DNA from 2 places in the Streptomyces sp. NPDC025784 genome. Region 2 is predicted to be linked to the other one. Evidence: riboswitches for the same ligand, from Rfam matches in the RefSeq annotation. Region 2 holds a riboswitch; the other holds the start of a gene.
What was found. Region 2 has a riboswitch for S-adenosylmethionine ahead of ACZ4IF_RS08325 (amino acid ABC transporter permease). Riboswitches for the same ligand answer to the same signal wherever they lie in the genome.
Positions count from the first base shown of each region.

Region 1: another riboswitch for S-adenosylmethionine. It lies ahead of thrC (threonine synthase); the one in region 2 lies ahead of ACZ4IF_RS08325 (amino acid ABC transporter permease).

Region 1 is NZ_JBVHMN010000007.1:151,626-154,986, forward strand. Features, by position in the region: gene ACZ4IF_RS18005 (alpha,alpha-trehalose-phosphate synthase (UDP-forming)) at 1-269, opposite strand, end outside; gene ACZ4IF_RS18010 (glucosyl-3-phosphoglycerate synthase) at 378-1,349, opposite strand; SAM riboswitch class I at 1,554-1,712, shown strand; gene thrC (threonine synthase) at 1,730-3,016, shown strand; gene ACZ4IF_RS18020 (MoaD/ThiS family protein) at 3,013-3,288, shown strand.
Region 2 is NZ_JBVHMN010000002.1:514,183-517,543, reverse strand. Features, by position in the region: gene ACZ4IF_RS08335 (glutathione S-transferase C-terminal domain-containing protein) at 1-165, opposite strand, end outside; gene ACZ4IF_RS08330 (putative leader peptide) at 442-507, opposite strand; SAM riboswitch class IV at 544-689, opposite strand; SAM riboswitch class IV at 818-926, shown strand; gene ACZ4IF_RS08325 (amino acid ABC transporter permease) at 1,261-2,241, shown strand; gene ACZ4IF_RS08320 (amino acid ABC transporter ATP-binding protein) at 2,238-3,026, shown strand; gene ACZ4IF_RS08315 (ABC transporter substrate-binding protein) at 3,148-3,361, shown strand, end outside.

The sequences.
Region 1 (3,361 bases), on a different contig from region 2:
GCGTGCACCTCGGCGTCGATGTCGAGCATGCGCACGCCCTCCTCGGCGACCCCGCGGCGCACCGCCTCGCGGTCGCCGTCGCCGAGCGCCGAGCACACCCACAGGGCGCCCGCGTCCGGACCGATCGCGGAGAGGCCGGAGACCAGCCCGCCGCCTCCCCGCCTGGCGTGCAGCGAACCGTCCTCGCGCACCTCGTACGAGACCGGGCCGCGGTTGGACGCGACGAGAATGCGGTGGGCAGCGCCCTGCGCAGAAGCCGTGGAAGCCATACGCCTCAACCTAGCCCGGCCCGGAAACGCTCAAACGTACGGACGACGGTACGAACAGGCCGTATACGACCGGCGGAGTCGGTCACTCCGTGTTTTCGCAGACCGGGGCTATGCCACTTTGCGTGACTGGTATTCGGCGATGTCCGCCATCGGTGGCCGCTCCTCCGTGTCGACGGAGTAGGTGCGCGGCTCGAAGCCGTCCTCGCCCCGCTCGAACTGGGTGAGGGCCGGGCGGACCAGGTGCCCGCGGGCCAGCCGGAGCTGTGCGGTGCGGTAGATGGCGGCGGCCATCCGGCCGAGCGCCTGGCCGTCCTGGTGGCGGTGCTTGCGGACGCCGACGTCGACCTGGGCGAGGGCGTCCAGACCCACCAGGTGCAGCGCGTCGACGAGCATGCCCAGTTCGACGCCGTACCCGACGGGGAACGGCAGCTGTTCGAGCAGGGAGCGGCGGGCCGCGTACTCGCCGCCCAGCGGCTGGACGAAGCCCGCGAGCTGCGGCCAGTGCATGTTGAGCAGGGGACGGGCCATGAGTTCGGTGACACGGCCGCCCTGGCCGGCCGCCGTCGCGCCGGACGCGGAACCGTCGGACACGGTCAGCGGCCGGTCGTACATCGCCTTGACGAGGTCCACACCCGGTTCGGTGAGCAGCGGGCCGACGATCCCGGTGACGAAGTCCGAGGAGAACTCCTTCAGATCGGCGTCGATGAAGCAGATGATGTCCCCGCTCGTCACGAGCAGCGACCGCCACAGCACCTCGCCCTTGCCGGGCACGGCCGGGATGCGCGGCAGGATGTCGTCGCGGTGCACGACCCGCGCGCCCGCGGCGGCGGCGACCTCGGAGGTGCGGTCCGTGGAGCCGGAGTCGACGACGACGATCTCGTCGACGAGGGGGACCTGTTCCATCAGGTCGTGGCGGATGATCGCGACGATGTCGCCGACCGTCTCCTCCTCGTCGAGGGCGGGCAGGACCACGCTGACCGTCGAACCGGTGGCGCGTTTCGCGGCCATGAGCTTGTGGAGCGGGCGATCGGACACGGACCAGGAGCGTGTGCCCAGCCAGCGCTCAACTTCTTCCAGCACAGTCTGCGGCTCCTCACTGTTTGATCACATGCTCTCATCGGCATGCCCGCCGTGGCAGCGGCTGATCGGCTAGGGCCGTCTCGCGGTTCGGACGACAGGTTCAACTGTCCTGGCCGTCGGTTACAGTCTTGAACAACGCGGGTGACCATCGCATGTCCTGGATCGTCGGCGCGTAAGCAGTTCAATAGTCAAACAATCAAATACCGCTCATCCAGAGGGGCAGAGGGATACGGCCCGATGAAGCCCCGGCAACCCTCCAGCCGGTCTCGTACCGATCGACGTCTCGATCGCACCGCGAGGCTCCCGGCTTGGGAAGGTGCCAAATCCGTCTCACGGCGAGATGCGTCGTGAGGAAGATGAGGAGAAAGGGCCTCGCCTCCATGGCTGCGCAGACAGTTGCAACCACCACGAACTCCGTCGACCTCGGTCCCGCCGCCGCCCTCTCGTGCCGGGAGTGCGGCCACCGCGTGCCCCTCGGCCCGGTCTTCGCCTGCGAGGAGTGTTTCGGCCCGCTGGAGATCGCGTACGACTACTCGGCCTACGACACCGAGGAACTCCGCAAGCGCATCGAAGCGGGCCCCGCGAACATCTGGCGCTACGCCCCCCTGCTGCCCGTCCCCGCGGACGTCGCCGAGAAGCCGAACATCAACCCCGGCTGGACCAAGCTCGTCAAGGCCGACAACCTCGCCCGCGAACTGGGCGTGACCGGCGGCCTCTACGTGAAGGACGACTCCGGCAACCCGACGCACTCCTTCAAGGACCGCGTCGTCGCGCAGGCCCTGGAGGCCGCCCGCGCCTTCGGCTTCACCACGCTGTCCTGCTCCTCCACCGGCAACCTCGCCGGCGCCGTCGGCGCCGCCGCGGCCCGTGCCGGCTTCCGCTCCTGCGTGTTCATCCCGCACGACCTGGAGCAGGGCAAGGTCGTCATGGCCGCGGTCTACGGCGGCGAACTCGTCGGCATCCAGGGCAACTACGACGACGTGAACCGCTTCTGCTCCGAGCTGATCGGCGACCCGGCCGGCGAGGGCTGGGGCTTCGTCAACGTCAACCTGCGCCCGTACTACGCGGAGGGCTCCAAGACCCTCGCGTTCGAGATCTGCGAGCAGCTCGGCTGGAAGCTCCCGGACCAGCTGGTCGTCCCGATCGCCTCCGGCTCCCAGCTCACGAAGATCGACAAGGGTCTCCAGGAGCTGATCAAGCTCGGCCTCGTCGAGGACAAGCCGTACAAGATCTTCGGCGCCCAGGCCGAGGGCTGCTCGCCGGTCTCCGTCGCCTACAAGGCCGGGCAGGACGTCGTCCGCCCGCAGAAGCCGGACACCATCGCCAAGTCGCTGGCCATCGGCAACCCGGCCGACGGCCCGTACGTGCTCGACATCGCGCGGCGCACCGGCGGTGCCGTGGAGGACGTGAACGACGAGCAGATCGTCGACGCGATCAAGCTGCTGGCGCGCACCGAGGGCATCTTCGCGGAGACGGCCGGTGGTGTGACCGTCGGCGTCACCCGCAAGCTGATCGAGAACGGTCTGCTCGACCCGGCCCTGACCACGGTCGTGCTGAACACCGGCGACGGCCTCAAGACCCTGGACGCGGTGGCCTCGGACACCGGCCTGACCGCGACCATCCGCCCGAACCTGGACTCCTTCCGAGAGGCTGGCCTCGCATCATGAGCGTCAACGTCCGCATCCCCACCATCCTGCGTACCTACACCGGCGGCCTGGCCGAGGTGAGCGCCGAGGGCGCGACCCTCGCCGAGGTCATCGCCGACCTGGAGAACAACCACACGGGCATCTCCGCGCGGGTCCTGGACGACCAGGGCAAGCTGCGCCGCTTCGTCAACGTCTATGTCAACGACGACGACGTGCGGTTCGAGCAGGGTCTCGAGACGGCGACGCCGGACGGTGCGGGCGTCTCGATCATCCCGGCCGTCGCCGGAGGCTGACGCCCGGGCGGTGACGTGCCGGCGGCCGGGCGCGAGTCCCGCGGACTGCCGTCACCGAGAGTGAGATCGTTAC
Region 2 (3,361 bases):
CGCCACCGAGTCCTGCAGGCCCAGCAGCCGCAGGGTCACGGACAGCCGCAGCGAGCGCGGGCAGCCCTGCGACAGGTACAACTCGTAGCGGTGGGGCGCCGGGTAGAAGCCCCCGGCGGCCCCCACTCCGATGCGGCTGCGGATGCGCGGCGCACGGGCCGGCACGGACGGTGCCCCGCCCCGGGGACGGAGGCCGGGCAGGGACACGGCCGGGCCCGGATCGCCGGGGAGCGGGCAACAGGCCGCCGGGGCACCGGGGATGGAGGTGCGTGCGTCGGCCGTGCCGCCGCCGCATGTGCTGGAGGTCCCTGAATCCGAAGCGCGCGACGATGTCTTGGGCATGACTCTCCCTGGGAACGACGAGGTCCCGGCCCCGCCCATGGGCAGCGGCCGTGGAGGAACGGAGTGACTGCGCTTGCGTACCGGTTCGAGGCGGCCGGTCTAGTAGGCGCTGGAGACCCGCAGCAGATCGATGTGCAGGCGTCTCGTCAGGTCGTTCCTGGGCATTCCCACCGGTCCCGCTCCAGGGTCCGCGCTCCTGCGCGACCACGCTTGCCCCACCGCGTCGGCGGGACCCGGTCGTCACCCGGGGCACCCCGTCGCGGTGGAAGGGTTGCCTGTCAGCGGGCCGGGGCCGATCACCGCGTCGCACGGAAGAACCGAGTGACGAGGCGCTGACAATCGTGACCGTCCCCGTCAGTGTCGGCGGGCTCCCCGAAGCCGTCAAGAAGGCGTGGACCCGGTCTCACCAGGTGGTCATCCTGGCCGCCCGGCGTTGACATCGGTTTCCGGAAGTGCCTAACTTACGCCGCAGATCGGTCATGAGTGTCAGCGACAAGCCCTGGCTCGCTGTCCGGCAACCCTCCTGTCGCGGTGGGGTGCCCCAGGTGAGGACCGGACCGGAAGACCTTCGGTAAGCGCGAGCGCCCACGGGCGGGAACAGCGATGGAGACGGCGATGCACACAGCTTCGAGGAAGGCCGCACGGCGGCCCCGCGGCTGCGTCCTGCTGTGCGCCGACCGCTGCGTCGACCTGCTCCGTGTCAACAGCGCACTGTGTAGCGCCCCGGGCTGTGCCCGCTGTCGAGGCTGACGGCGTTCTGAATCCCTGACGCGCACCGCCGAGCGGTGTGCCCTCTGCCCGTCCGGCCCCCGGTACCGGCGTCCTCCCGCTGTCCGTCGTCCGCGGCCGTCCCACGGCGCCGCGCCGACGCCGCGTCCGCACGCCCGCCCCGGGGTGTCCCTCTTTGCTGGAGCACTCATGAGTGAACCCTCCGGCGCAGCCGTGTCTCTCGCCGAGGCACCGCCCGCCCACCACCCGCCGAAACCGCTCACGGCCCAGCGGGTCCTGCCGCTGCGCAGGCCGGGCCGCTGGATCGGCACGGCCGTCGTCCTGGTCGTTCTCGCCCAGATCGTCCACGGCCTGGCCACCAACCCCTTCTACCAGTGGGACCGCTTCCGCTACTGGTTCCTGCGCCCCACGATCCTCGACGGCCTCGTCATCACCCTCGAAGTGGCCGCGCTCAGCGCTGTGCTGGGGCTGCTCGGCGGGGTCCTGCTCGCCCTGGCCAGACTCTCCGGCAGCCCGGTGCTGCGCGCGGTGAGCTGGCTGTACACGTGGCTGTTCCGCTCCGTGCCGCTGATCGTCGTGCTGATCTTCCTCTACAACTTCAGTGCCCTGTACCGCACGTTGAGCCTCGGCGTCCCGTTCGGCCCTGCCTTCGTCAGCTTCGACGAGTCGCGGCTCGCCACCGACATGGCGGTCGCCGTCGTCGGCCTCAGCCTCAACGAGGCCGCATACGCCTCCGAGGTCGTCCGCGGCGGAATCCTCTCCGTCGACCAGGGGCAGCACGAGGCGTCCGCCGCGCTCGGCCTGCCGAAGAGCTACCAGTTCACCCGCATCGTGCTCCCGCAGGCGCTGCGATCCATCACCCCGAACTACGTCAACCAGCTGATCGGCCTGATCAAGGGCACGTCCCTGGTCTTCTACGTCTCGCTGCTCGACCTGTTCGGCTCGGTGCAGACGATGGGCAGCACCTACCCCGGCGACATCGTGCCGCTGCTGCTGGTCGCCACGGTCTGGTACCTGATCCTCACGAGCGCCGTGTCCGTCGTCCAGTTCTACGTCGAGCGGTACTTCGCCCGGGGCGCCACGCGCACCCTGCCGCCGACCCCCCTGCAGAAGGCGCGCGCCGGCCTCGGTGACCTGCGGGCCCGGCTGCGCAAGGAGGCCGCCGTATGACCACCGCATCGACCCTCGAAGCGAGCCCCGCCGGCCTGGAGGTGCACGACGTGCACAAGTGGTACGGCACCCAAAGGGTCCTCGACGGTATCGACCTGACGGTTCGTCCGGGCGAGGTCACCGTGATCCTCGGCCCGTCCGGCTCCGGCAAGTCGACGCTGCTGCGGGTGATCAACCACCTGGAGAAGCCCGAGGTCGGCCACGTCAGCGTCAACGGCGAACCGATCGGCGTACGCCGGCACGGCCGACGGCTCAAGGAACTCGGCGAACGGGCGATCCTGGCCCAGCGCAGCCGGATCGGCTTCGTCTTCCAGAACTTCAACCTGTTCCCCCATCTGACCGTCCTCGACAACGTGGCCGCCGCACCCGTCGCCACCGGGAAGCTGACCCGGCCCGCGGCCCAGGAACTCGCACGCGAACTCCTCGGCCGGGTGGGCCTCGGCGACAAGGCGGGCGCCTACCCGCGCCAGTTGTCCGGCGGCCAGCAGCAGCGCGTGGCGATCGCCCGCGCCCTCGCGCTGCGCCCGGGAATCATCCTGTTCGACGAACCGACCTCGGCACTCGACCCCGAACTCGTCGGCGAGGTCCTGGCCGTCATCAAGGACCTGGCGACGAGCGGCACCACCCTCGTGATCGTCACGCACGAGATCGGCTTCGCCCGCGAGGTCGCCGACCGGGTCGTCTTCGTCGACGGCGGCCGCATCGTCGAACAGGGGCCGCCCGGCCAGGTGCTGCACGCCCCGCGCCACGAGCGGACCCGGGACTTCCTCAGCAAGGTGCTCTGACCCGCACCCCCGCACCCCTCCCTGACACCTCCCGGCGTGCCCCACCGCTCCCACGCACCACCCGGCGTCAGGCCCCCCACGGTCACATCACGCCCACCCTCACCCAGCGACAAGGACAGCCATGCCTACGCACTTCTCCCGACGCAGCCTCCTACGCGGGGTCACCGCGGCCACCGCGCTCGTCTCCCTGGCCGCCTCCCTGAGCGCCTGCGGAGGCGACAGCGACGCCGCGACCACGACCGACGCCGCGGGCACGGTGACCGTGGGCCGGCTGTCCAACGGCGCCGCGCAAACGGCGGAGTTGAAGGTCACCGAGGTGAAGTCGATCAGCAAGG